3 regions of the Kitasatospora sp. NPDC059327 genome follow, and region 1 is predicted to be linked to each of the others. Evidence: riboswitches for the same ligand, from Rfam matches in the RefSeq annotation. Region 1 holds a riboswitch; each other region holds the start of a gene.
The links. Region 1 has a riboswitch for cyclic di-AMP ahead of ACFXHB_RS11325 (NlpC/P60 family protein). Riboswitches for the same ligand answer to the same signal wherever they lie in the genome.

Region 1 (6,131 bases):
CCGGGACGGCCCGGTCGGCCACGACCGCGAGCCGCTCCGGCTCCGGCCCGCCGGCCAGGCCGAGCACCAGGCAGTGCGCGCCGCTCGCCGCCCGCACCGTCCCGAAGTCCCAGAGCGGCGCCGGTCCGCCGGTGGCCTCCTCCCGCTCGACCCGCCAGCCGTCGCCGCCGCGCAGCAGCGCCAGCCGGCGCGGGTGGACCACCGGGTACTCGTCGTAGCCGGCCACCCGGACGGTCAGCTCGGCGGTCCCGGTCAGCCGGTCCGGCCCACCGCCCGGCCCGAGCACGAGGTTGCGGTAGGCCAGCTCGACCGGGGTCGCGGACAGCCCGGCGGCCAGGGCCCGGGCCCGCTCGGCCAGCAGCCCGGTCAGCTCGGCCCGGTGGTCCGCCGCGGCCGCGGGAGCCGCCGGTGCCTCCCGGGGCCGCGAGAGCTGGGCCAGTCCGCCCGCCGCGAGCAGCAGCGCACCGCGCCGGGACAGCGCGCCGCGGCGTGACCGGGGCGCGCCTCCCGGTGGCGGGGCCGCGGGCGCGTCGGCGGGAGGTGTCGGGCCGGGCCGGCTCAGAGCCGGATCACCCCGGCGACGGGCATCGCGTTGACGCTCTCGTAGCGGACCTTGGCACCCGGGTAGGGGGCGTGCACGATCACCCCGCCACCGGCGTACATGCCGACGTGGTGCATGTCCCGGTAGAAGATCACCAGGTCTCCCGGTCGCGCGTCGGAGATGCTGACCCGCTGGCCGGCGGACGCCTGTGCCTGCGAGGTGCGCGGCAGGGTCACTCCGGCCTGCCGCCAGCTCCAGTACATCAGACCCGAACAGTCGAACGCACGGGGCCCGGTGGATCCGTACACATAGGGCGAACCGATCATCTTGACGGCGGCGGCCAGCGCGGCGGCGCCGCGTTCGGAGGCGGGCGGGGCGGTGCCCAGGTCGAGCCGGTCGGTGCCCCGGGTGGCCCGCTGCTCGGCCTCCCGGGCGTCCTGGGCCGCCAGCCGGGCCCGCTCACCGGCGCCCAGGCTGTTGAGCAGCCGCTGCGCCTTGGCCAGCCGCTGCTGGATCTGCTGCTTGCTCTCGGCGAGGGCGCGGCGGGTCTGCTCCAGCTCGGAGAGCTTCACGGAGGTCTCGGCCCGGCGCTGGTCGAGCCGGCGCTGACGGGACACCACCTCGTGCAGCGTCTCGTTCTGCCGCTCGGCGGCCTGTTCCAGGGTCCGGGCCTTGGACAGATAGCCCTCCGGGTCGGTGGACAGCATCAGCTGGACGGTCTGCGCCATCCCGCCGCCCCGGTACTCGGCACCCGCCACGGTGGCCAGGTCGCCGCGCAGCTGGTTGAGCTCGTCCTGGGCGACGGCGACCTGCTGCTGGAGCGTGCCGGTCTCGTACTGGAGGCGCTGCTGGGCGTCCAGTGCCGCGTTGTACTTCTCCGAGGCCTGCTCGGCCTCGTCGTACAGCTGCTCCACCTGCGCCTTGACGTCCTTGCGGTTCGGCGGCCCGTCGGGCGCGCCCGGGGCGGCCTGGGCGGCACCACCCGTCGCCACCCCCAGCGCGGTGGTGGCCGCGGCGGTCAGCACCAGCGCGCGGGCGAGCGCGCCGGGCAGGGGGGAACGGCGGTGCACGGCCATACGACGGTGGCTCCGATCCTGGGCCGGGGGCCCCGCCGCCGCACCGGAGCGGGCGGCTCTAGAGCGGGAGTCCGGTGGCAGACGTTAGCGAGTCCGGGCGAGCGAGTCCAAACCCCTCTCAACCCGAATATTTGACCCGCATTCGGACATCAGACCGGTCCACCGCGAAAGCCGCAGGCCCGGCCTCCCGCGAGGGGAGACCGGGCCTGCGGCAGCGGACGTCGGATCAGACACGCACGATGGCCGAGATCGGCAGCATGCTGGCGGTCTCGTACCGGACGTTCGCACCGGGCTTCGGCGCGTGGATGACCTGGCCGCCACCGACGTAGATGGCGACGTGGCTGCGGTCCGCGCGGTAGATGATCAGGTCACCGGGCTGGGCGTTGGCGATGTTGGTGCCGACGTTGGTGCCGACGGTGGCCTGGGCCTGCGAGGTGCGCGGCAGCGACACGTCGGCCTGGGCGTAGGCCCAGCTGGTGAGGCCGGAGCAGTCGAACGAGCCCGGGCCGGAGGCGCCGTAGACGTACGGCGCGCCCAGCTTGCTCTCGGCGGCGGCGATCGCGGCGGCGGCGCGCGAGCCGTTGGCGGCGGGCGCGGACGGCGCGGCGGCCGCGGCCGGGGCGGCGGGCTTGGCGGCCGACGAGGACGAGCCGGCCAGGTTGTCCCGGGTGTTGTCGCGGGAGGCCCGGTCGGCGTCCGCCTTGGCCTTGGCCTCGGCCTTGGCGGCGTCCGCCTTGGCCTTCGCCTCGGCGGCGGCCTTCTCCTCGGCCGCGCGCAGCGCCTGGCGCTCCTGCTCGGTCAGCGTGTTGAGCAGGTCCTGGGCCTTGGCCAGCTTGCCCTGGACCTCCTCCTTGGAGGCCTTCAGCTGCTGGGTGGTGGCTTCGAGCTCGGCGAGCTTGCCCTGGGCCTCGTTGCGGTCCTGGTCGAGCCTGCGCTGCTGCTCCTGAAGGTCCTTCAGGGCGTTGGACTGGGTGCTGCCGGCCTGGTTGATCGCACCGGCCTGGGTGAGGAAGCTGTCCGGGCTGGACGAGAGCATCAGCTGGACGGTCGGCGATATGCCGCCGTTGCGGTACTGCTCGCCGGCGATCTCGGCCAGGCCGCCCTGGGCCTCGGTCACCGAGGCCTGCTGGCGGGCCACCTTGTCCTGCAGCTCACCGACCTGCTTCTGCAGCTCCTGCTGCTTGGCCTGGGCGCCGTTGAGCTTCTCGGTGGCCTGCTCGGCCTGCTCGTTGAGCTGGTCGACCTGCTCCTTGACCTGGTCCTTGGTCGGCGTCGGGTCGGCGTGGGCGCCGGACTGCGCGGAGAGGGCGACCGCCGCTGCGGCGACACCGGTCAGGATCGAGACCCGGGCGCGGCCGGCGGGCTTGGGACGACGATGGGACGCCACGAAGGCGGACTCCTTCTTCCTACGTCCGCCTACCGGGTGAGCTGACGGGTTCGGGCCGGAAGCGTGCCCTACGACGCCTCACCGACCGTTCTCACGGTCGACCTGGCGCCGATTCACCCCGGAGGAACATGGTTCCCCGGCTCCGCTCCACAGCGCCCCCGACCACTGGGCTCCCCGTCGGGCAGACGACCTGCCCCGCTGCTTCACGAACTCGACGGCAACCCCCGCCGCCACCCGGACTGGGTGATCGACTGTGCGGTGGTTCGAGGCACGACCCTAGTAACAGAACCGTGATCCGTTCAAATCCTTGTCAGAAAAATGCCGGAAGAATATCCAAGTTCACTTGTGAATATGACCGAGTGTGATCAATGATCTACGCGGAGCTGATCGTTTGTCACCGCGACGCCGTGAACGCCGACGCCACCCCCGATCAGGGGGTGGCGTGGATCACAAGGCCGCGTCCCGGCCCGCGGGCGTGTCGTGCCGGTCCGTCAGACCCGGCGGATCGCGTTGATCGGCATCGCGTCGGCCTTCATCACCTTCACCACGTCACCGGTGTGCGGCGCGTGCACCACCATGCCGTTGCCGATGTACATCCCGACGTGGCTGCGGTCGGCGCGGTAGATGATCAGGTCGCCCGGCTGGGCCTCGGCGAGCGAGGGCACCCGGCTGCCGTAGTTGGCCTGCGCCTGCGAGGTGCGCGGCAGCGTGACGCCGGCCTTGGCGTACGACCAGACCATCAGGCCGGAGCAGTCGAAGCCGCTCGGCCCGGTGGCGCCCCACTGGTACGGCGAACCCTGCTTGCTCATCGCGTTGGCGACGGCCGCCCCGGCCATGCCGCTGGCCTGCGGCAGACTGCCCAGGTCGGCCCGCTCGCTGCCGCGCGAGGCCCGGTCCGCCTGCTGCTGGGCGGCCTTCAGCGCCGCCCGGTCCGCCGCGCTCAGCGAGTTCAGGAGGTCCTGAGCCTCCTTGAGCTTCTTGTTGACCTCCGCCTTGGACTGGTTCAGGTCCTTGGTGGTGCTGTCCAGGGAGGCCAGGATCGCGGCCGCCTCCGCCTTCTGCTGGTCCAGCCGGCGCTGCTGGTCCTGGAGGCCCTTGAGCGCGTCGGCCTGGCTGGAGCTGGCCTGCTGGACGCTGGACGCCTTGTCCAGGTAGCCGGACGGGTCGGAGGAGAGCATCAGCTGGACGGACGGGTCGATGCCGCCGGTGCGGTACTGCGCGCCCGCCACCTCGGCCAGCCCGGCCTGAAGCTGGGTCATCTGGTCCTGGCCGCGCGCCACCTGGTCCTGGAGCTGGTCCGACTGCTTGCGCAGCTGGTCGGCCCGCTCCTTGGCGCCGTTGTACTTCTCGGTGGCCTGCTCGGCCTCCTCCTGCAGCTGGTCGATCTGCGCCTTCACGTCCTCCTTCTTGGGGGACGGACTCGGCGCGGCGTGCGCGGCGACCTGGGCGGAGAGGGCGACCGCGGTCGCCGCGGCAGCGGTGAGCACGGAGACCCGCGCGCGGCTCGGCTGCTTGGGACGGCGGTGGGTGGCCAAGGGACCGGCTCCTTCTTCCAACGGACTCACCCGATTGGGTGAGAATCCGGAAAATAGGTTTGACGCCAGACCCTAGTGAAGATCCACGCTTTGCGCCACTCCCCCGATGGCGTGAACCTCCACCCACCGCCATGACTTCACCGGATCCTCACAACCCCGCAAACCGGGCGCTGACCAGGCGTCACTCCGTCCCGGACGGCTCCCGGCCGAGGTCAGGGCCGGGCCAGCCGGTTCAGCAGCAGCACGGAAGCCACGGGGCGCGCGCCGGCCTTCCGCACGCCCTCCGCGACCTCACGGTCGGCGGAAACCACCACCACCGGACGCCCCTGCGGTTCGGCCCGCACCAGCCGGCGGATCAGCTCGTCCGCCGTCTCACCGGTCCGGCTGAACCGCACCCGGACCCCGCGCGGCGGCGCCATGATGACCGGCACGTCGAGGTCCTGCCCGTCGAACACACAGGTGACCTCCGCCTGGGTGCGCTGGGCCAGCATCGCCAACCCGCCCAGCAGCCGGATCCGCTGCTGCTCCAGGGGCAGCGCCGGATAGCCGGTCTTGGTCACGTTGTAGCCGTCCACCACCAGATGGACCTGCGGGATCGCCAGCAACTGGTCCAGCAGCGCCGGATCGTCCTCCGCCAGCCCGCGCCGCGCCACGTCGTGCGGCGAGGCCGAACCCGGCACCACCGCCTCCACCAGGTCGGCCGGCCGGATCTGCGACACCGGCAGGGCCAGCTCCCGCTGCAGCCCCTGCGCCGACTGCAGCACGGTGTCCAGCAGCAGCCGCAGCCTCATGTCCTCGACGCTGCGCCCCTCGCGGGCCGACCGGCGGCCCTGCTCGGCGGCGTTCTCCAGCTCGGAGATCCGGTGCCGCAGCCGCCGCACCTCGCTCTCACCGGTGCCGCGCTCGGTGGCCGCCTGCGATCTCAGTGCCTCCAGCTCGGCGGTCACCCGGCGAGTCTCGGCCTGCGCCCGACGGGTGTCGCTCTCCAGCGAACGCACCTTCTTGCGCAGCGACTCCGCCTCCCTGCGGACGTCCTCCGACTCGGCCCGCTGCCGGTCCAGGTCGGCCCGGGCCGCGGCGCGCACCTCGGCCAGCTCCGCCTGCAGCTTCTCCGCCAGCCGGCTCGCCTCGGCCGCCGCGCCCTCGGCACCGGCCCGCTCGGCCTCCTCGCCCGCCTCGGTGACCAGCCGGCTCCAGCCCGCCGAACGCACCAGGTAGGCGGCGGCCGCCACGTCCATCGGATCGGCGGCGCCCGGCACGGTGCCCGACTCCAGCGCCTTGACCAGGTCGGGCTGCCCGAGCCGCAGCCGCTCCGCTATCCGCACCCGGAAGGCCGGCTCGGACTCCAGCGCCGCGGCCAGCGCGGTCGCGGCGTACTTGGCCCGGCGCGCCGGGGTGAACTTGGCGTACGGGCGCAGCGTCTGCGGCAACTCCCCGAGCGGCAGCCCGCCGAGCGCGTCGGCGGCGAGGCCCACCACACGCCGGCGCACCCCCTCGGGCAGCGGCCGGTCGAGCTTCTCCGCGGCGCGGCCTGCCGCCGGCTCCTCACCGCCGGCGCCGCCGGACTCCTCACCGGCGGCCTCCTCGGCGGG
Region 2 (6,131 bases), on a different contig from region 1:
AGGCGGGGCCCGAGGGGCGACTGCCGATCCGAATAAGCCTGGTGCACCGCGCGCCGCAGGTGGTCTGCGCGGTCAGCGACCCCAGCAGCACCGGGCCGGTGGCACGGGAGGCGGACTTCGTCGCCGAGTCGGGCCGCGGGCTGCACCTGGTGGACTCCTTCAGCCGGTCCTGGGGCTGGCACCCGCTGGGCGGCGGCAAGGTGGTCTGGGCCCTGTTCGAGTCCGAGGCGGGCACGCTTCCGGAACTCGGCGGACGGCATCGTCGCTCGGCCTAGCAGTGGCCCGCGGCTCCGGGGAGGACCACACCACTCCCGGCCTGCGGCCCCGCACACCCCTTGGCACACCCCTTGCCACGGCCACTCGGCAGCCGCCGCGGCGGCACCGCGGCCGGCGTCCCGCGCCGCCCCGGCAGCCCGCGCCGGCCACCCGACCCGCGGCAGCCCCGGCGAGCACCCCTGGCCGGACAGCCGCTCCGGCGGCACCCGGACGGCGCCCACCACGGGGCGGACGGCCGGAGAAGACAACGGCCGTCGTGGTGTCAGCACCCACGACGGCCCCCCGATGGTGAAGAGGACGACCGCTCAGACCGCCAGGTGGTCGAACTCCCCGTCCTTGGCGCCCAGCAGCAGCGCCGCGATCTCGGCCCGGGTGTAGATCAGTGCCGGGCCGTCCGGGAAGCGTGAGTTGCGCATCGCCACGTCGCCCCCCGGGAGGGCGGCGAACTCGACGCAGTTGCCCTGAGAGTTGCTGTGCAGACTCTTCTGCCAGACCACGTCCTTGAGGTCCGCGGCCGCCATCCCGTTGTACGTGTCGTACCTGTCGTGCATAGAAATCTCCCGAAGAGCTCCGGAGTGGTCGTCCAGCTCGGCGCCCCGGCACTCGGCCGAACGACTGGACCGGCCCCGTACCGGCCCGGCACAACGCCTCACTTGACGTGATGATAGCTCCAGTGCACGTGCATCAGCACGGGACGTTGCAGGTGCACGGGCCTTTCGTCGACATATCGGAACTCTTCACCGCCCCGACACCTGAGGGAACGTAAGCGGACATTCCCGATGGAACCGGTAGGACTCCGATAACCGCCCGTAGGCGGCCACCCGCTGAATGTTGATCTTCGGACGCCCGCAGTCGCACCGCCGTGACACTCCGTCAGACCGTCCGCATGCTGTGAGACATGTCACGTGCCACCGCCGCAACGCGACGCACCTCCCGTCACGTCTCAGGGAGAAGTGGTGGCCACACAGGGATTGGTTACGGTATGTCCGGTTTTCGGGCAGCCCGCCCCTCCCGGCACGGCAGCCGACTGCAGCCTCGGCCGGCCGATGTCCTACGATCTCCGCCATGAGCACCGCAGCCATCCCGGGCGCGCCACTGCCCGTCCGCACCCCAGGCTCCCGTGCGCGGGGGCGCCACCGCCGCCCCGAGCGCCCCGAGATCCCGACCGGCTCCCCGGCCCTGGTGCTCGCGGTGCCCGCGACCGCCGGGCCGGAGTCCCGTTCCGTCGTCGAGGAACTGCTCTCGATCGTACGCAGCGAGCAGAACGGCGTGCAGACCGCGGCCGGCTACCTCACCGACGTCGCGGGCGAGAGCGCGCCCGGCAGTGACGAGTACACCGTCGCCGAGCTGCTGGCGCACGCCGCCGAAGCGGGCCTGCCCGCTCCGGTCGTGGTGCCGCTGGTTCCCGGCCCGCACGACTTCCTGACCGAACTGCACGCGCTGGCCGCCCAGTACGGCGCCCACGTCACCGACGTCCTGGGCCCGCACCCGCTGCTCGCCGAAGCCGTCCACGTCCGCCTCTCCGAGGCCGGACTGGCCCGGGCCGACCGCGCCCGGCTGTTCGCCATCGCGACGGCCGCGGACGGCGTGGTCCTCACCACGGTCGGTGGCGAGGAGGCCGCCGCGGCCGCCGGGATCACCGGCGTGCTGCTGGCCGCCCGCCTCGCGGTGCCGGTCGTCGCCGCCGCGCTCGACGTGCCCGGCTCGGTGGCCGCCGCCGTCGCGCACCTCAAGGAGACCGGCTCCCAGCGCCCCGCGCTGGCCCCGCTGGTGATCGGCCCGGAGGCGGACTCCGAGCTGCTCGCCACCGCCGCCGAGGAGACCGGCTGCCCGAGCGCCGCGCCGCTCGGCGCCTACCCGACGGTGGGCCAGCTGATCGCCTCCACCTACCTGGCGGTGCTGCCCGCCGTCGCGCCCGAGGCCTACGCCGAGCAGGCCGCCGCCCAGGAGGCCGCGGAGGCCGCCGCCGAGTAGCGGACCACGAACGCCGCAGGGCCCGGAGCGCACCCGCTCCGGGCCCTCGACGTGTGGTCGGCCCCGGCCGGGTGGGACGCCGCCCGGAACGGCCCCCGCCCGCCGGGGAGCACCCGCCTCAGGAGCGCCCGCCCACCCGGCCGGTGACCGCCGCGGCGTCCCTCAGCCGCAACGCCGGCACCTGCACCGGCCGGGACTGCGCGGCGAAGGTCGGTACCGGTACCCCGGTCGCGTTCCACCGCGGCTGAGCGGCGCCCCCGCCGTCCGCCTTGCGCACCTGGAGCACCTCGGCCTGCCCGGCCCGGCGCAGCAGGAGGTTCGCGGGCGGCGCGGACTCCGGGTCGATCCAGAGCTCGTTGCCGCCGAACTCGCAGTCCAGCACGAGGACGTCGTCCGGTTTGCCGTCGGGGGTGGCGCGGAACGCGATCCCGGCCCGGCGGTGGCCGGTGATCCGGCTGCGGCTGAAGGTGACGGTCACCCCGGCGAGTTCGTGCCGGGCGGTGGAGACGCCGAAGTCGCTCTGCCCGGCGGCGTCGATCAGCAACCCGTCGAAGAGCGTCCCCGTGTCCCGGCCGAGCGCGTGCAGCGCCACTCCCCCGGCGCCGTTGCCGTAGAGCACGCTCGCGGTGTAGTCGAAGTCGTTGAGGTACGCGCCGTGCTCGATGCCCCACCCGCCGTTGTGGTAGGCCGCGAACTCGGTGACCACGTGGTGCTGCCGGGCGTTCAGCCAGACGAAGATGCCGTTCCGCAGGTTGTTGTGGGCCAGGCAGCGCTGGAAGGTCCAGACCCCCTCGCTGTTCTCCGGCCACTCGAAGCCGGAGGCGCCGTCGGCCCCCTGGACGCCGACCGCCACACAGTCCACCGCCTTGCCGCCGGTGCCGGCGCCGAGGTTGAAGCCGGCCAGCCGGTAGGCGCGCGGATTGGGCTCCAGCCGCGTGCGGGAGGCGACGCAGGAGTCGTAGACGATGTCGTCGGACGGCTGCTGCGGGGTGCGGGTGTCCAGCGGGCCGTCCCACCAGTAGGCATCCTCCCAGGTGTCGTGGCTGACGCAGCCGCGGAAGGTGATGCCGTGGCTGGCGTGCGGGACGAAGGCGTGGCTCCCCGCGTCGCGGACCACCACGCCCTCGACGACGGTGCCCCGGGTGGTGTCGCCGAGCATGTGGAAGTGCAGCCCGTAGCGGCCGAGCACCGGGGCGGTGACCGGCGCGCTGCCGTCCGGGCCCTTCCAGGACTCCTCGGTGTCGGCGCGCGGGCCGACCCAGCGCAGCGCCGCGTGCCGCAGGTCGGCCCGGCGGCTGCTGGTGAGGTGGACGTGGGCGCGGCCCCCGGCGGTGCCCTCGACCCGCACGCTGCGGGTCAGGTTGAGCACCTCGGCGCCGACCGTGACGCCGCCACCGGCGCTCACCCGGGGGTGCGGGTACTGGAGCGGTGCCTCCAGGGTGACGGTGGATCCGCTGACGGACCGGACGACGGCCAGGTCGTAGCGGGTCGAGAAGCCGTCCTCGTTCGGCGGGCCGGTCGGGGTGACGGCCAGTTCGTCACCGGGCAGCCAACCGGTGGGCGGCGCGGCCAGGCTGACGGTGGTGTCGCCGGCGGCGAGCGCCCGGTCCGCGCGCACCCAGGCGGTCTTGGCGGCGCCGTCCAGCCGCAGGTACCCGGCGCCGGTGACCCAGAGGCCGACGTCGGTGTCGACCACCTTCATGCCGTCACCCCGGAACCGCCGCTCGTCGACCGCGGGGAACCGCACGGTGTGGACGGCGGCGCCGTCGGGGGCGAGCGCGAGGGTGCCGCGGACCTCGACGTTGCCGGCCGCGGCGAGGGTGAGGCTGCGGTCGGCGGCGAAGGTGAGCGCGCCCGAGGGCTCGACCAGCAGCGACCCGACGGTGGCGTCGGTGTCGAGCAGCACCCGGTCGGTGATCCGGACGGCGCTCCGCGGGCCGGGCACCCGGCCGCCCCAGCCGGCCGGATCGGACCAGCGGCGGCCGCCCTGGTCCGGCGTGGGCGCGGGGGCGGGCGCGGCGGCGGGCGTTCCGGGCGTGACGGCGCCCTCGGGGATGCCCGCCGACGTGGCGCCGGGACCGGGACCGGACGTCCCCGGGGACGAGCGGGGCGACGGGGCGCCGTGCAGGTGCCCGGCGGGCGTGCCGTCCGCCGCCGGGGCCGGGACGGGGCCCTGGACGGCCGCCACGGGCTCGGCGCCGCCGCCGAGGGAGCGTCGCAGCGCCTCCTCGCCGCCGACCGCCGCGAACACCGTGCCGACGGCGAGCCAGCGCAGCATCGTCCGACGAGGTACGGGAGTTCGGGGCTCTACGGGCGGGATGTCCGCTCTGCGGTGTTTTGCCCTGCGGTGCGCTCCACGGGCGCGCGCGGCGGGCCGGCCGGCCCGCGGGTCCTCGTCCATGGCCATCGTTGCGTAGCCCTCCCCCCAGACGGCCGCGTCGATCCTGACGCCCTGAAGCATAGGCAGTTGCCGTGACTCCGACGGGCGTTGCCCGAAATCGGTCATTTCTGATCATGGTGGACAGCCATTCACCACCCGTTTCGCAAACCGTGACGTGCATCACACATGTTTGCGGATTGAACTTAAGTCTGCTTAACGTGCTCCCCGTTCGTGGCCACACGGACCCAGCCCACCCGCAACGCCGAGTCCTGCCGTCGGGTGCGCTGGCAGCGCAGAACGCACCGCGGCAGGAGCGGGGGAACCACAGGTAAGTCGCCCGGGACCGGTCCGCGAACCGGTTCAGGGCTAGGGGTGAAGCCGCGTCCACAGCGCGGCCGGGCAACTCCAGCCCGAATCCGACAGCTCACCTCGCAGGCGTGGGAGAGGACCACGTCTTCATGCTGCCCACCAACGGCACCCGCCTGTCCGGCCGCACCCGCCGCGCGATCGCCACCCTCGGCGTCGTCGGCATCGGCCTCACCGTCCCCTGCCTCACCTCCGGCACCGCCTCCGCCGCCTCGGTCGCCACCTGGGACAAGGTCGCCCAGTGCGAGAGCACCGGCAACTGGAGCATCAACACCGGCAACGGCTTCTACGGCGGCCTCCAGTTCACCAGCAGCACCTGGGCGGCGTTCGGCGGCACCGCGTACGCCGCCCGCGCCGACCTCGCCACCAAGGACCAGCAGATCGCGATCGCCGAGAAGGTGCTCGCCTCGCAGGGCCCCGGCGCCTGGCCGGTCTGCTCCGTCAAGGCCGGTCTGACCAAGGGCGGCACCCCGGCCGCCGTCGACACCGCCACCGCCACCGCCACCGCCACCAAGCCTGCCGCCCCGAAGGCCACCCCGGCCCCGGCCCCGGCACAGACCCAGGCCCCCGCCGCCAAGCCGGCCGCGCCCGCGGCCACCCCGAAGGCCGCCCCGGCCGCCGGCGACTCCGCCCAGCAGTCGCGGGGCGGTCAGAACTGGCAGCAGTACCAGCGCCAGGCCGCCGGTCAGGACACCGGGACCAAGGCCGGCGACTACACCGTGGTCGCCGGCGACTGGCTCTCCTCGATCGCCGACAAGAACAACATCCAGGGCGGCTGGGAGCGGCTGTACGAGCTGAACCGCGGCTCCCTCACCGCCGGCCCGCACGTCATCTACCCGGGCCAGCGCCTGAGCCTGGGCGACCGTGCCAAGGCGCAGGCCTCGAACGAGTCCGGTCAGGGCTTCGACTGGTTCAACCGCTCCTCGGGCAAGACCGGCCAGGCCGCCGGCTCCACCACGACCGCCGCCGAGCCGGCCGCGCAGACCGGGGCCCCGGCCACCCCGGCCCCGGCCGCCGAGGCCCCGGCCCAGGCCGCCACCGGCAGCATGGCCGCCGCCGTCTCCTTCGCCAAGTCGAAGGTCGGCCAGGCCTACGTCTACGGCGGCACCGGCAACGGCGGCTGGGACTGCTCGGG
Region 3 (6,131 bases), on a different contig from region 1:
CAGCCGGGGCCGTCCACCAGCCAGCCGCCGAGGAACGGACCGATCGCCGCCGACACCCCGCCCAGACCGGACCAGAGGCCGACCGCCGCCGACCGGTCGTCAGGGTGGAACACGGCCTGGAGCATCGCCAGCGAGCCGGGGGTGAGCAGTGCCCCGCCGATGCCCTGCACCGCGCGGGCGGCGATCAGCACCTCGATGGTGGGCGCCGCGGCGCACGCCGCCGAGGCGGCGGCGAACCAGAGCACGCCGATCAGGAAGACCCGGCGCCGGCCGTAGCGGTCGCCGAGCGCGCCGCCGAGCAGGATGAGGCCGGCCAGGGTGAGCAGATAGGCGTTGAGCGTCCACTGCAGTGCGGCGAGCGGGGCGCCGAGGTCGGTGCCGATCCGGGGGAGGGCGACGTTCACCACGGTGCCGTCGAGCATCGCCATGCTGGAGCCGAGCACCGTCGCCAGCAGTACCCAGCGGCCCTGTGCGGTGCCCAGGCGCAGGGTGCCGGCCTCGGAGGTGGTCATCACCGCCCGATCGTGCGCCCCGGGAGGCGACGTGACAAGGCTCACCGGGGGTGTGTCGGCAGATGGCTTTCCGTAGGTGATCGCATGCGGACGGCCATCGAAATCGGCGGAGCGTCGCGGATCAGTGGCACGCGGTGAATCGATTGTGCACATACTGTGCAGCCGATCATTCGGAGTGTCACGAGCCGTCCGGCATTGGTTGCCGATTCAAGAGATCGACATTGCTTCACCCGGGTGGATGGGCTTTAGTTCAGCGACCGCCCGGCATTGGCCCGGGTGGCCACCGGGTGGAACGCCTAGTCCTGCCGCTGCCCGGTGGTACGAACCGAACTCTGTACGGCAGGAGCGGGGGACCCAAAGGTAAGTCGCCGGACCGGAATTCGCGGTCCGGCTTGGGGTGAAGCCGCGCTATGCGGCCGGGCAACTCCAGCCCGAACCCGACAGCTCACCTCGCAGGCGTCGGAGAGGACAGTTCCCCATGCCCGCACAGGCTCGTCGTATCGCCCTGCCCCGCGCCGCCCGCATCGGCATCGCCACCGCCGTGACCGGCGCCGCCTTCGCCCTTCCGCTGGTGACCACCATCAGTGCCCAGGCCCACACCGCCCCGGCCGCGAAGCCCGCGCAGACCAGCACCTGGACCGGCGCCACCAGCGTCGACGCCACGCCGGCCGCCGCTGCCCAGGCCGCGGCTCCGGCCGCCGAGGCCGCCAAGCCCGCCGCCGCTCCGGCCGAGGAGACCTACAAGGTCGCCGGTGGGGACACCCTGTCGAAGATCGCCGACGCCAAGCAGGTCGAGGGCGGCTGGCAGGCGCTGTACGACCACAACCGCTCGGTCGTCGGTGCCAACCCGAACCTCATCTTCCCGGGTCAGCAGCTCGCGCTCGGCGCCAAGGCCGCCGCGGCCCCGGCCGAGGCCGCCAAGCCCGCCGCCCCCGCCGCCCCCGCCGCGAAGCCGCAGGCCTCGCAGGACTCGGCGAAGCCGGTCGCGAAGCCCGCCGCCCCGAAGCCGGTTCAGGCCGCCAAGCCCGCGCCGGCCACGGCCACCAAGCCGGCCGCCCCCGCCGCGAAGCCGGCCGCGCCAGCCGCCACCCAGGCTCCGGCCGCCGTGGCCGCCACCTCCGGTTACGTCGCCCCCGTCGCCAACCCGAAGCTCGGCACCGCCTACGGCGTGGCCGGCTCGATGTGGTCCTCCGGTCACCACACCGGTGCCGACTTCGTCGCCTCCACCGGCACCCCGCTGCGCGCCATCGCGGCCGGCACCGTGGTCAAGGCCGGCAACGGCGGCGCCTACGGCAACGAGGTCGAGATCAAGCTCGCCGACGGCAAGTACGCCCAGTACGCGCACCTGTCCTCGATCGGCGTGAAGATCGGTCAGACCGTCACCGCCGGCCAGCAGATCGGCCTCTCGGGCGCGACCGGCAACGTGACCGGCCCGCACCTGCACTTCGAGATCCGCAGCGGCTCGGAGTACGGCTCGGACATCGACCCGATCGCCTACCTGCGGGCGCACGGCGTCTCCATCTGACCGGAAGTCGGACCACCGCTGGGTGCGGGGCGAACGACCTCCCGGGATGGTCATGTCGGGTGACCGCTCGACCGGGTGATCGCCGCACCACCAGTGGATCATGGGCGCGGGACACGCCCAGGCCGGCCCGGCTCACGAATTTCCTTCGTGGGCCGGGCCGGCCATTGCGCGTTTCCGCCCACGGATATCGGGTGCGGATTCTGATACCCGTTCACCCCCCCTGTCTCGGCGGGTTTTCGGGAGTCGGCCGCGCCGGCCCTACGGGCCTTTCCGGGGTTGTCGGTGGGTTGTTCGGGGCGGATGCCGGGCGGGTTCGGACGGAATGCGGTCGGGGACCGCCCGGAATGCGGTCGGCCCGTCCGGAGTCGGACGGGCCGTCGGCCTGCTGTCGTCGGGTGAGCTGTCCGGTGCCGCTTCGCCCGGTGTCCGGTGTCCGGTGCCGCTTCGCCCGGTGCCCGGCGTCCCGTCAGGACCGGTGGGCGGGCAGGTCGCCGTGCGCGGCGGTCAGCAGCTGGTGCACGCGGTGGCCGAACTCGTCCGCGTCACGGGCCGGTTCGGGGAAGACCAGGCGGACGTCCCGGTGGCCGTACGGGTGGTCCAGGCGGAGCACCAGGCCGTGCCGGTCGAGGGCGAGCGGGCGGACGTCGGGGTGTCCGGCGAGCAGCTCCGGGTCCAGCAGCCGGGTGAGCAGGTCGAGGGCGTCCGGGTGGTCGTCGGCGAGGTGGGTGAGCATCGCGGCCTCGAAGCGGGCGAGCGGGTCGGGCGCGGCGAGGGAGAGGTCGGCACCGGTGAGGGCGGAGGTGCCGTAGGGGGTGGAGAGGACGGCGTGCGCGACGTCCAGTCGCAGGTGGACGCTGAGGCCGTCGTCGGCGAGGTGCGCGAGGTGGAGGCGGCCGGCCAGGGTCAGGCGGCCGCGGACCCGGTCGCGGACGGCGACCGGGGCGATGTCGGTGAGGTCCAGGACCACGGCGAGGCCGTCCTGTTCGCGGGTGACGGCGAGCGTGAGCGGCGCGTCGAGCGGGGCGCGCAGGCGCAGTCGGGACCCGTGCACCGATACCGGGGTGTCCAGGTCGTGGTGCTCGCCGCAGGCACGGATCACCACCGAGGAGGTGGCGCTGAGCAGGCTGCAGACCCGTTCGGCGGCGGTGGGTTCGGGCGCCTCGACGTCGACGGGGCTGGGGCTCATGACGACCTCCGTTGGTTAGGTGAGCCTAACCTAATCACTTCGACGGGGGAGGGCAAGGTGCGGGGGGTGGGAGTGTCGCGCCGATGCCATTGCGAATGGAGATAGGGAGCGCTTGCAAGTATCGGGTCCAGGGTCGTATTGTCGACGCTGGTAGTTGCACACGCAATCATCTGTTCGCTCCGGAAAGCGGTCCCCTCATGCCCCTCGCGCTCCTGGCGCTGGCGATCAGCGCCTTCGGCATCGGCACCACCGAGTTCGTGATCATGGGCCTGCTGCCCGAGGTCGCCGGCGACTTCTCGGTGTCCATCCCCAGCGCCGGTCTGCTCATCTCCGGCTACGCACTCGGCGTCGTGATCGGCGGCCCGCTGCTCACCGTCCTCGGCACCCGGATCCCCCGCAAGGGGATGCTGCTGATGCTGATGGGCCTGTTCATCGCCGGCAACCTGGTCTCCGCCGTCGCGCCCGCCTTCGGTCTGCTGCTGGTCGGCCGGGTGCTCGCGGCCTTCGCGCACGGCGCCTTCTTCGGCATCGGCTCGGTGGTCGCCGCCGACCTGGTCGCCCCGCACAAGCGGGCCGGCGCCATCGCCCTGATGTTCACCGGGCTCACCGCCGCCAATGTGCTCGGCGTCCCGATGGGCACCCTGCTCGGCCAGCACTTCGGCTGGCGCTCCACCTTCTTCGTGGTCGCGGTGCTCGGCGCGATCGGCTTCGCCGGCATCGCCGCTCTGGTCCCCGTCCAGCCGAGGGTCGCCGACACCCGGCTCGGCCCGGAGCTGGCCGTCTTCCGCAAGCCGCAGATCTGGCTCGCGCTGAGCATGACGGTGCTCGGCTGGGGCGGCATCTTCGCGATGTTCACCTACATCACGCCGATGATGACCGAGATGGCGGGCTTCGCGCCCTCCAGCGTCACCTGGCTGCTCTTCCTCTTCGGCGTCGGCCTGTTCGCCGGCAACCTGCTCGGCGGCTGGTTCGCCGACCGCGCGCTGATGCGCAGCCTCTACGTGATCCTCGCCGCGCTGGCGGTGCTGCTCTTCGCCTTCACCGTCGCCTCGCACAGCAGGACCGGCGCGATCGTCGCCATCCCGCTGATCGGGGTGTTCGGCTTCGCGACCGTCGCGCCGCTGCAGAAGCGGGTGATGGACCAGGCCGCCGGCGCGCCCACGCTGGCCTCGGCCGCCAACATCGCGGCCTTCAACCTGGGCAACGCGCTCGCCGCCTGGCTCGGCGGACTGGTCATCTCGTCCGGCCTCGGCTACGACGCGCCGAACTGGGTGGGCGGGCTGATGGCCGCGCTCGCCCTGGGGATCGCGCTGCTCTCCGGTGCGCTGGAGCGGCGGGCCGGCGGTGCCGGCGGCCGGATCGTGGCGCGCGGTGGTACGGCCGTGGCGCACGGCAGTACGGCCGTCGAGGAGGCGGTCACCGCCGGGCGGTGACCGTGTGGCACGCGCAGGGGCCCGGACGAGCGTCCGGGCCCCTGCGCGTGGTGGCGCGGCTCAGCCGATCACGGCCTGCGCGTCGATCTCGACCAGCATCGGCTCCTGCGGCAGCTCGACGAAGATCGTGGTGCGGCAGGGCTTCACCCCGCCCGGCTTGACGTTCTCCTCGATGAACGCGGCGTAGACCTCGTTCATCAGCGGGAAGTCGGCCCGCTTGGTCAGGTAGACGCGGAACATCACCACGTCCTCGATGGTGGCGCCGCCGGCCTCCACGATCGCCTTCACGTTCTCCAGGGTCCGGCGGGTCTGCGCCTTCACGTCGCCGTGGTACAGGTACTCGCCGGTGGCCGGGTCCTGCGGGCCCTGGCCGGAGACCTGCAGGATGGGGCCCTTGCGGACGCCCTGGGAGAACATCCAGGCCGGGGCGGGGGCGCCGTCGGTGCGGATCTCGGTCTTGTCGCTCATGAGTTTCCTCGGTTGGTGGGGCGGGTCCGGGGGTGGGTCACGGGGTGGGGCAGGGCGGGGCGGGGTGGCGGGTCCGACGGGTCGGTCGGTTCGCGGTGGCAGGCGGTTCGGTGGGTCAGGCGGTCCGGGGGTCAGCCGGTCCGGGGGGTCTGTCCGCAGTCGGCGGAGACGGCGCGGGTGGTGGCGAGCAGTTGGGGCAGCAGTTCCAGGACCTGCTCGTAGGGGAGGACGACATCGGGGACGGAGATCGAGGCGGCGGCGACCACCCGTCCGCTGGCGTCCCGGATCGGCGCGGCCACGCAGTTGATGAAGGCCTCGTGCTCGGCGTGGTCCTGCGCCCAGCCCTGGGCCGCGACCTTGTCCAGCTCGGCGAGCAGCGCCTCGGGAGTGGTCAGCGTGCGGGCGGTGTGCGGGGTGAAGTCGATGCCGGCCACCACCCGGCGCCGCTCGGGCACCGGCAGGTCGGCGAGCAGCACCTTGGAGACGGCGGCACTGTGCAGGGCCGCCCGCAGGCCGATCCGCGAGTACATCCTGACCGGGTGCCGCGAGTCGTACTTGTCGATGTAGACGACCTCGCCGCCCTCGTACGCGGCCAGGTGCACGGTCTGGCCGGTGGCGGCGTTCAGCTCGGCCAGGTGCGGGGCGGCGATCCGGCGGACGCCGCGCTGCTCCAGGGCGAGGCCGGAGAGGGCGAAGAGACCGGCGCCGAGGTGATAGCGGTAGGTCTGGTCGCGGTAGACGAACCGTTCCTCTTCGAGGCTCTGGAGCAGCCGCAGCACCGTGGTCTTGTGCACGCCGAGCACCTCGGCGAGCTGGTCCAGGGAGCGCTCGCCCTCGCCGAGTTCGGCGAGGATGCGCAGGGCGCGGGTGACGGTCTGGCTCATCGTGCTCCAAGGGCCGGGGAGGCGGCCGGTCGGTGGTCGGGGGCCCCGCCCCCGGTCGCCGACCCCGCCGACGCGGACGGGACCGGCCCGGGCGGCACCGCCGCGGGCAGTACGGGGGACACG

Region 2: it holds a riboswitch for cyclic di-AMP, as region 1 does, so the genes downstream of both, ACFXHB_RS40390 (transglycosylase family protein) here and ACFXHB_RS11325 (NlpC/P60 family protein) in region 1, are expected to answer to the same signal.
Region 3: it holds a riboswitch for cyclic di-AMP, as region 1 does, so the genes downstream of both, ACFXHB_RS31960 (peptidoglycan DD-metalloendopeptidase family protein) here and ACFXHB_RS11325 (NlpC/P60 family protein) in region 1, are expected to answer to the same signal.

The regions. Positions count from the first base shown of each region.
Region 1 covers NZ_JBHYYB010000013.1:147,529-153,659, forward strand. The annotation lists gene ACFXHB_RS11315 (hypothetical protein) at 1-286, opposite strand, end outside; gene ACFXHB_RS11320 (NlpC/P60 family protein) at 559-1,617, opposite strand; gene ACFXHB_RS11325 (NlpC/P60 family protein) at 1,844-3,004, opposite strand; cyclic di-AMP (ydaO/yuaA leader) riboswitch at 3,015-3,169, opposite strand; gene ACFXHB_RS11330 (NlpC/P60 family protein) at 3,496-4,539, opposite strand; gene ACFXHB_RS11335 (NYN domain-containing protein) at 4,752-6,131, opposite strand, start outside.
Region 2 covers NZ_JBHYYB010000132.1:12,909-19,039, forward strand. The annotation lists gene ACFXHB_RS40370 (ATP-binding protein) at 1-275, shown strand, start outside; gene ACFXHB_RS40375 (DUF397 domain-containing protein) at 582-827, opposite strand; gene ACFXHB_RS40380 (hypothetical protein) at 1,342-2,250, shown strand; gene ACFXHB_RS40385 (hypothetical protein) at 2,369-4,528, opposite strand; cyclic di-AMP (ydaO/yuaA leader) riboswitch at 4,921-5,081, shown strand; gene ACFXHB_RS40390 (transglycosylase family protein) at 5,068-6,131, shown strand, end outside.
Region 3 covers NZ_JBHYYB010000070.1:27,149-33,279, forward strand. The annotation lists gene ACFXHB_RS31955 (MFS transporter) at 1-512, opposite strand, end outside; cyclic di-AMP (ydaO/yuaA leader) riboswitch at 826-986, shown strand; gene ACFXHB_RS31960 (peptidoglycan DD-metalloendopeptidase family protein) at 991-2,037, shown strand; gene ACFXHB_RS31965 (DUF2470 domain-containing protein) at 2,504-3,223, opposite strand; gene ACFXHB_RS31970 (MFS transporter) at 3,421-4,656, shown strand; gene ACFXHB_RS31975 (RidA family protein) at 4,717-5,124, opposite strand; gene ACFXHB_RS31980 (IclR family transcriptional regulator) at 5,256-6,008, opposite strand; gene ACFXHB_RS31985 (sugar kinase) at 6,005-6,131, opposite strand, start outside.